3 regions of the Bacillus sp. OTU530 genome follow, and region 1 is predicted to be linked to each of the others. Evidence: predicted binding sites of a transcription regulator. Region 1 holds the regulator's gene; each other region holds the start of a gene.
The links. Region 1 encodes Rex, which represses fermentation and respiration genes when NADH is low (regulators of the CRP and FNR family bind a similar motif). Its sites were predicted from a motif close to TTGTGAAATATTTCACAA; they were not measured.
Positions count from the first base shown of each region.

Region 2: AAHB12_RS20960 (DoxX family membrane protein) is a predicted target of Rex. The motif match lies at 1,359-1,376, and genes of this name have one in related genera.
Region 3: AAHB12_RS27170 (cytochrome ubiquinol oxidase subunit I) is a predicted target of Rex. The motif match lies at 1,365-1,382, and genes of this name have one in related genera.

Region 1 is NZ_JASATP010000084.1:3,979-7,268, forward strand. Features, by position in the region: gene AAHB12_RS29845 (ABC-F family ATP-binding cassette domain-containing protein) at 1-1,541, opposite strand, end outside; gene AAHB12_RS29850 (redox-sensing transcriptional repressor Rex) at 1,736-2,365, shown strand; gene AAHB12_RS29855 (YdiK family protein) at 2,393-2,599, opposite strand; gene AAHB12_RS29860 (CPBP family intramembrane glutamic endopeptidase) at 2,602-3,290, opposite strand, start outside.
Region 2 is NZ_JASATP010000033.1:44,017-47,306, forward strand. Features, by position in the region: gene AAHB12_RS20955 (DUF3231 family protein) at 1-501, shown strand, start outside; gene AAHB12_RS20960 (DoxX family membrane protein) at 745-1,278, opposite strand; gene uxaC (glucuronate isomerase) at 1,867-3,290, shown strand, end outside.
Region 3 is NZ_JASATP010000061.1:6,524-9,813, forward strand. Features, by position in the region: gene AAHB12_RS27170 (cytochrome ubiquinol oxidase subunit I) at 1-1,198, opposite strand, end outside; gene AAHB12_RS27175 (MarR family winged helix-turn-helix transcriptional regulator) at 2,239-2,748, shown strand; gene AAHB12_RS27180 (HlyD family secretion protein) at 3,124-3,290, shown strand, end outside.

The sequences.
Region 1 (3,290 bases):
ACCTTTGTAGCTACACGATTGATAAAATAACGGTCATGGGAAACAAATAAAAGGGTGCCAGGAAAATCGATTAAGGCATTCTCTAATATTTCTTTACTACTTAAATCCAGATGGTTTGTCGGCTCATCCAAGATTAGAAAGTTTGACCTTTGCATCATAAGTTTAGCGAGGGCGACACGAGCCTTTTCGCCACCGCTTAACGAAGAGACGGGCTTTAATACATCATCTCCAGAAAATAAAAAGTTGCCGAGAACTGTACGAATTTCTTTTTCCGGTTTTAGCGGGAATTCATCCCATAGCTCATCCAGAACACGTTTGGAGGAGGTCAAGTTTGCTTGTTCCTGATCATAGTAGCCAACCGTAACATTTGAACCAAAGGAAATCGTTCCTTGCAGCGGCTTCAGCCGTTCGATAATGGATTTTAGAAGCGTTGATTTTCCAATTCCGTTCGGTCCAACAAGAGCGATGCTGTCCCCTCGTGTAAGATGCATATGAATATGCTGAGCGATGGCCTCGTTTGCATATCCTATTTTTAAATCTTTCACCTTTAGCACATCATTTCCGCTTTGCCGGTCAATATCAAAGTGAAAGGAAGCCGATTTTTCATCGCCGAGAGGTCTTTCCATTAAGTCCATTCGTTCAAGCTGTTTTCGTCTGCTTTGCGCCCGTTTGGTTGTAGAAGCACGAGCGATATTTCGTTGGATGAAATCCTGTATTTTTGATACTTCTTCCTGCTGCTTTTCATAGCGCTTCATCTCCAGTTCATAGGAGGCAGCTTTTTCTTCTAAATATTTACTATAATTTCCTGTGAATTTTTTACTTTGCTTATTGGAAATTTCGTATACCTGTGTTACAAGACGATCCAAGAAATAGCGATCATGTGAAACAATTAAGATTGCTCCGGGATAGCCCTGTAAATACTGCTCTAACCATGTAAGTGTCTCAATATCAAGATGGTTTGTCGGTTCATCCAGAATAAGTAAATCTGGTTTTGTAAGCAGCATCTTGCCGAGAGCGAGCCTCGTTTTCTGCCCGCCGCTTAAGGTAGAGATGACTGTGCCGTGCGTTTCGATCGGAAAACCCAGCCCGCTCAATATGGAACGAATATCTGCTTCATATTGATAGCCTCCCTTTTCTTTATACGTTTGCTGTAATCTGTCATAATCGGAAAGCAGTTTATTGTAGCGCGTTTCATCAGTAAATACTTCCTCGCGTCCCATCTCTTGCTCTAGCCGGCGGATTTCCCGCTCGGTTGCTTGCAGCTCAGCGAATACGGTAATCATTTCCTCCCAAATGGTTAAGGAAGTTTCTAATCCAGTATTCTGGGCTAGATATCCCATTGTTACATCCTTTGGCTTGATGATTTCTCCTCCATCATACGATAGCTCGCCGGCAATGATTTTTAAAAGCGTAGATTTACCCGCACCGTTGCGGCCGACAAGCGCAACGCGGTCACGTGTTTGTACCTCTAGCTTTATATTTGATAGAATTACATCAGCGCCATACTGCTTTACCAATCCATTCACTTGTAGTAGTATCAATGCAATCACCTCTAGTTCGTCTCTCTTACATAAAACTTATGTTTTTCAATATAACTAAAAATAGTGTATAGTTTAAATTGAGTGACATAGTCTAGTTCTATTATACAAAGAAAGCTTTAGATGAATAAACTTCTACAAATTTATTCTAATAACATATAAAATGGAGTAGGGAGAAGCGAGGAGGGGGAACATCTATGGAGCAGCCGAAGATTCCGCAGGCAACTGCGAAACGATTGCCTTTATACTACAGGTTTATTAAAAATTTATCACTTTCTGGTAAGCAGCGTGTTTCATCAGCTGAGCTGAGTGAGGCAGTGAAGGTAGATTCCGCTACGATTCGAAGAGATTTTTCCTATTTTGGCGCATTAGGAAAAAAAGGATACGGCTATAATGTAAATTATCTTTTATCATTTTTTAGTCAAACACTCGATCAGGACGATGTAATTGGGGTTATTTTAATTGGGGTTGGGAATTTAGGAACCGCTTTCTTAAACTATAATTTCACGAAAAATAATAATACAAGGATTCAGATGGCATTTGATGTAGACACAGGAAAAATCGGGTCAACGATTGCGGATATCCCTGTTTATCATCTAGATGAACTAGAAGAGAGACTTACGGATGATATTAAGGTAGCAATTTTAACGGTGCCTTCTCATGTAGCGCAGTCAGTAACAGATCGATTGGCGAAAACTGCAATAGAAGGTATATTGAATTTTACGCCGGCTCGGATTGATGTTCCAGAGCATATTCGTATTCATCATATTGATTTGGCAGTGGAATTGCAGACGCTTGTCTACTTCCTCAAGCATTATCCAAAATAAAAAAAACGCGGCAGATGTCCCGCGTTTTTATTTTTTAGGCGTTTTTAGCTTTCGCAGCCTGATATTCAGAAGGATGAGCCTTAAGGCTAGTCCAAAATCGAATGTTGCCATAACAATTAAAAGCAGCGTATAAAAGTTCCAAATCGTAGTCTCCACACTTGTCACGGCTAAGTATGTGAAAACAGAACCGAGAACAAAATATAGTGTGGCCATAAACAGTGGTGAGCTTCGCATAATTAAAATCCTCCGATAAATGCTTGCAGTTTTTCAGCTTTTTGCATCATTCGCTCTATGTCGTCTTTAAATACAAGATTTATAAGTACAACAAAGGTATTCATCATCACATGAGCTGTGATAGGAACAATAATTCTTTGTGTTCGTACATATAGAAAGGCAAACACAATCCCCATGGACATATAAATGAGTAAATGGGAGAAATCCAAATGAACGGCAGCGAAGATTAGGGAGCTGATAATTGCCGCAACCAAAAAGTTATAACGTTTATAGAGTGTTCCAAATAAAATTTTTCTAAAAACAATTTCCTCGAGTACAGGCGCCAACACAGATGTTACAAGAATGAACCAAGGTGTGGCAGCTGCAATTTCAATGAGCTGTTCTGTGTTTTCGGAACCGGGTTCAATACCGAATACTTTCATTTCAATCATTCCTGCAATCGTCTGTGCGAAGAAGGCCAAGAAGACCCCTGTTATCATCCAAACGACTGTTGTAGCCGCATTTGATTTTTGGCCATTTGTGCTAATCTGCCCCCGGTCTTTTCTCAAAAGCCATAGAATAATGAGAAGGGCCGTGAGAAAGCTGATAATAGCCCAATGTCCGGAAGCTATCTGGAGCTTCGCCTCGCGTTCATACTGATTATACCATCCTGTTTTAATTAAAAGTGGTAGTCCGATTGCGCCGGATAGCT
Region 2 (3,290 bases), on a different contig from region 1:
ACTAATGGATTCTTCGGAAAAGAGAGACTTTTATCTGCTTCAGAACTAATCAGTATTTCTCTTAACATTAAAAAGAGCATTATGGCAAAAACTCTTTCAATTGGATTCAGTCAAGTCACAGAATCGAAAGAAGTAAGAAAGTTTTTTGAGGAATTAGAACAAGCCGCAGATGAAAACCTACAAGCCCTTTCAAAAATTATGCACAATGATAATTTGCCAGTTCCAATGTCGTGGGAATCAGAGGTTACAACGTCAAAAGACTCTCCTTTTTCAGATAAATTAATGTTGTATCATATGGGCTTCTTGGCTCAAACTGCACAAGTATATTATGGGACAGGTCTAGCAGGAGCCATGCGAAAAGACCTAGCTGTAGCTTATGAAAAAGCAATTCTAAAAACATTAGGAACTACCAAAAACTGGTTCGATATTATGGTGAAAAACAAGTGGTTAGAACAGCCACCACTTGCTCCCAATAGAAAAGAACTTGCACGAGATCAATAGGATATACCCCTCATTAGTGAGGGGTATATTTTTAATTAGCTTCTTATTTTAATGGATAATTCCAACATAAAATGGTTATTCCTTCTTCAACATATATATTATATACCATCTTTTTAATATTTGATTATGGAGTATGCTATGTAAAAAATAAGAGGATCTATGCCTTTATATTGAACATAGTATCCCCTTCTAATTTTAGTATGTTTAAAGCAATCCACATGCTTTTGTACTGTGTTGAAAAATCTATAGCGCAGGTTTTACTTTAATGTTTTCAGTCTTTTTAATGCTAGTATTTTGTTTCAAAATAGTTTTACGAATAAATGGAATTACCCATCGGTCTAAACCAAATACACCGGCGTTAAACCCAGCTGCTAAAATAATTCCGCCTAATAGAATGTCAGTTGGATTATGAGAAACAGTTCCCGCAAGCAAGAAGCTAAAATTCATTACAAGACCAAAGAACGCCGCCGCTGTTGTTAAGCAGCCGAGCAACAATCCAAGACCTATAAGCGTTTCACCTAATGGAATTACAATGTTAAATAAGTCCGCATTCGGAAGAGCCAGGTTTTTTAAGAAAGATACATACCATCCATAGACAACGCCATCTGGACCAGCAACTGGTTTTGCAACAGCTCCAGCTAAGAAGCCAGCTGCATCAAATTGACCGCTTTGTAATTTTCCTAGTCCTGCTGTAAACCAAGAGTATCCTAAATATAAACGAAGAACTGTTAAAAGAGCTGCTGCAATTCGATTTTCCCTAACAAACTTTCCAAACATACAAGATCGCTCCCTTTCAAATTGGATTAAGTAATGATTACACCCTTAGTATATTTGAAAGTTTGTAAGAAGCATCAGTTTTGTGAACATATTCACAAATAGTTCAAAAGAAATTGACCAAATGGTGAATACTTCCTTCTTCCTAAATTCGGTAAGAACAACCGATTAAAAAGCTATATCATTCTACCTCCCGGGCAGAATGATATAGCTTTTTGAGCAGGAGTAGATTTTTGTTGCGCTGCAAGAAAGAAAATATAAATTTTCATCCGGAAGCCAATTTAACGTATTCGAAAATTTTAGGAATACGTTGTAAGGTAGCTACGCTTTTGCTTTTGCTTTTTCCTAACAGCTCGCCAATCCACGAGTTTTTTAGAACGAACGACCACATTTTTAGTCCTGTATATACACTTGTTCTTTTTGAAAAATGGAGTTTATTAGAAAAAAATACAAATCCCTATTGCATTAAAAAGAAATAAAAAGTAGAATGAAGGAGAAATGTTAACGTTAACATTCATAAGTCACTTCCGTCCTATTATTTTTTTAATTAAAAATGTTAACGTTAACAAAAAACTGTAGGATGGTGAAATAATGGAAAAATTTATGAATGAAAATTTTTTACTTAAAAATAAAACCGCTATCTCTCTGTTCCATGATTATGCGAAGGAAATGCCGATTATTGACTATCATTGTCATTTAAGCCCTAAAGAAATTTATGAAAATAAAAAATTTAAAAATATTACAGAAGCTTGGCTTTATGGTGATCATTATAAATGGAGAGCAATGAGAGCAAATGGAATCCCAGAAGAATATATTACCGGAAATGCAAGTGATTATGAAAAATTTCTTGCCTGGGCAAAGACGGTTCCAATGACAATAGGAAATCCTTTATATAATTGGACTCATTTAGAATTGCAGCGATTCTTTGGCATTTACGAAACATTAAACGAACAAAGTGCTTCAGGGATTTGGGAGAAAGCGAATGCCCTTATAACTGGAGAAGGATTTGGCGCCCGTGACCTCATCGTAAAATCAAATGTTAAAGTGGTTTGCACAACTGATGACCCGACAGATAGCTTAAAATATCATCAATTATTAAAAAAAGATGAAGACTATCCTGTCAGTGTTGTTCCGGGTTTTAGACCGGATAAAGGCTTGGAAATCAACCGAGATGGATTTCTAGAATGGGTTGGGAAGCTTGAGCAAGCTTCCCAAGTAAAGATTGAGAACTATAAGGACTATCTCGCTGCACTTGAAGTGAGGGTTCAGTTCTTCCACTTAGTTGGCGGTGTCGTCTCTGATCATGCATTAGATTCAATGGTTTATGAAGAAGCGACCTTTGATGAAGTACAGGAAATCTTTGCAGAAAGATTAACTGGCAGCAAGCTCTCCTTAGAAGCGGAAAAGAAATTTAAAACCTTTACATTAATTCACTTAGGCAAGCTATATGCAGATCTCGGTTGGGCGATGCAGTTCCATATTAATGCCCATCGCAACAATAATACAAACATGTTTAAGCGATTAGGACCTGATACCGGTTATGATTCAATTAATGATGATCAAATTGCCAAACCACTCGTTTCAATCCTGGATTCTTTAGAACAGGCTGGCAAGCTTCCAAAAACGATTATCTATTCTTTAAATCCTACTGATAATTATGTCATTGCAAGTATTATCAATAGCTTTCAAGATGGAAAGACACCAGGAAAGATCCAATTCGGTACTGCATGGTGGTTTAATGATACGAAGGAAGGCATGCTAGAGCAAATGAAAGCACTCTCCAATGTAGGGCTTTTTAGCCGGTTCATTGGAATGCTGACAGACTCTAGAAGCTTTCTATCTTATACGAGACATGAATATTTCAGAAGAATTGTCTGCAATCTGATTGGAGAATGGGTAGAGAATGGTGAGGTTCCAAAGGATATGGAATTATTAGGGAGAATCGTCCAAGCAATCGCCTACAACAACGCGAAAGAATATTTTCAATTTCAAGGAGTTACAGAAGGCAACCCTAT
Region 3 (3,290 bases), on a different contig from region 1:
GACCGCTTGTGGTTGCCGCTTCTTTTGTCCGCATAAGTCCTCGCAATATCCACGGTTGACGGCCTACTTCAGCCATCCACCACCCGGCTTCAATGCCAATGATAGAAAGAGGACCTCCAAGTACAATGAGCCAACGGAATAATTTAGACGATATCAACTTCCATTTTCGCCAGGATCCGATTAGGAAGACAAATGACAACAGAGTCATCCATACACCAATTGTAATCATGACATCAAATAAATAATGAATATAAAGAGGAGGAGTTTCATCCTTAGCAAACTGATCAAGTCCTATAACCTCCGCGTTTGGGGTGCTATGAGCTAGGATACTAAGTGCAAATGGGATTTTAATGGCATACTTTACTTCCCCATCATCAAGGACACCATACAGAATGAGGGGAGCTCCCTTTTCTGTTTCGAAATGCCACTCAGCGGCAGCTAGTTTCTCCGGTTGGTATTCTGCTAGGTATTTTCCTGAAAAATCTCCAATTACTGCGGCAGCAATCGAAAAGATTAAGCCCATCTTCATCGTAAGCAGTAATGCTTTTTTGTGGTAAACATGATTGGAACCCTTCAATAAACGAAACGCCCCTATAGACGCTAGTACAAATGCTGATGTCATATAAGCAGTAGCCAAAACGTGTGCAACCTTAGTAGGCATGGCAGGATTGAACATTGCCAATATCGGATTTACATTTACTAATTGCCCATTTACTATATCAAACCCTTGTGGCGCATTCATGAATGCATTAACAACGGTAATAAAGATTGCGGAGAAAGATGCTCCTATAGCTACTGGAATTAACAGTAACAGATGTTTTTTAGGATTCTTAAAACGATCCCATGTGTATATATAGATGCCTAAAAAGATAGCTTCAAAGAAGAATGCGAATGTTTCCATGAATAGCGGGAGGGCAATAACATTTCCTGCCAGTTCCATAAAATTAGGCCAGAGTAGAGACAATTGCAATCCAATTGCAGTACCTGTTACAACACCAACAGCCACTGTAATAACAAAACCACGGGTCCATCGTCTTGCTAATAGAATATAATGTTCATCTTGCTTCTTAATGCCAACCCACTGAGCAATCATAATCATGAGAGGGATACCGACACCAATAGTTGCGTAAATGATATGAAAAGATAATGTAAGTTCCGTTAGTACGCGACTAAAAAAGACAGCTTCTTCATTTCCCATTTGAAATTCACCTTTCCTTATCCTGAAATGATTCGTCCAATAAATGATAATCCCATAATTGCAGCTACAATAAAGGCTAACCACACCAAGGTACGTTCTTGTTTTTTATACACCCATGCACACCTCCCTTTTTGCTCAATTAATCACAAATTTTAGCATATAGACTTTGTTCAAAACTTCACAATAATTGGTGGAAGTTCACCTTTTTATCAATGTATCACATCCTTCTTTATGTTGAAGATTGGGGTTGTGACAACTTTACAACATTTCGATGGTAAAAATAGAAAATATGTTTTTGTTTTTCTTCTCCAATTATTCTCTTTGCAACAGCCATCATAATCATTAAGGAAGACTCATACCTTCCACTTTCATAATCACTTAAATTAGGGATTTGATCTAAAGATGGCAAGGTTAAGTATTATACATTAATGGTATAGGAGAAGGGAGTATAGGCACATAAAATAATTCTGACAGGATCACCTGTAAGCGAAATTCGAGACTGTGACCGTTAATTTTTTTACAAGTAATCAAAGAGCTATTTACAACCTAATGCTAAATTAGCAATTAGGTTGGGTGGTACGCGTGGCTGCCAGCAGTACAAAGCATAGGTGGGGCTTGTGCTAAGGATGAGGCTGATAGAAGTCTTTTCTATCAAATGAATAAGGTTATCTTAAAGAGATTTCCATATTATGGATAGGGTTTTTAGGTATTTATTTCATAGTTACATTCTAGGGGTCTACCAAAATTTAGGTTATGGTGCGAAAAAATATTATTCTATTTATTCGTAGATGTTCATAAATATAAAGAATTGAAGGGGGATAAAATGAAGGCAATTGTGTACACAAAGTATGGTCCCCCTGAGGTTCTTCAACTGAAAGGGGACATTATCGAGATATTACTAAGCTAACGGGTAGTGGACAATATCCGCGTTTTGCCGTTAGTATTTCATACAGACCCTTTTAAAATTTAGCAGAAATCTTGACGACAATTAATAAGGTACCGTACAATAAGGTTACTTATGATATTGGAAGGTGAAATATATGAAGGAAAACATGCAGCCAGGCATTGAATCCAATATGAAACAGATGATTATGTCGGCTCCAGATAAACCGTCTGATGTATTGATTCAGTTACTGCGGGTCACACATGAGGTACAACATGAACTGACTTCCAAGCTATCGTACTTTGGTCTCTCAGACCGAAAGTTTAAAATCCTGGCAATTTTGTTGAAGCAGGAGCGCCCTCTGAATCCTTCAGAGTTAGCTGATTATGCAGGAGTCACTCGTTCCACCATAACAGGTTTGCTGGATGGGCTTGAAAAGGATGAATTTATTAGAAGGAGCATTTCTGAGGATCGAAGAAAAACAGCAATTCATCTAACAGAAAAAGGTCAGCAAATCGTGGGTACATTGGCTCCTCTTTATAGTACCCATATTACAAATATTTTCTCGAAGATGACCAAAGAGGAACAGTTGCTTTTGATGGATCTACTGGAGAAAATCCAGGGTGGCTTACAGTATGCAAAGGATCATAACGTGTTTCCTACATGATATGGTTGGGTTAAATACGGAACGCTATGAATGAGGTTTCATGCCTCCGTATTGCCATATAATTCGGTTCCGTACTATACACCTCCGTATAACTGTGTAATTCGGCACCGTACTATCCAATTCATTTTTTGCTGGATGGTTTTAGCATTGTTTTTACTATGAATCTCAAAGCAAAAGGATCCGTTAGACCGACTTTTATACATATCGGTCAATTGGAGTTGCGATGTAACCTTATAAAAGGACGCTTGATCAGAAAGATAACGGTGTCTCAACAGTCTTTAGCTTTTAAATCTTATAGGAACAATTGTAATGTTTCTGCGAGAGATAGACTGTTTTTACAATAGAAATCAAAGAGGGCAGAAAGGAAGAGGATGAATGAATCAGTTTCGAAGACTTATCGTAGTAAACATTGTCACTTTGCTTGTATTAGTTGGAGGGGGATTCCTTGGCTACTATTACTACAATCAAGCACAAAGCTATTTAACAACAGATAATGCCAAAATTGATGGAAAGGCAATTGCAATCGCAGCCCCAGTATCAGG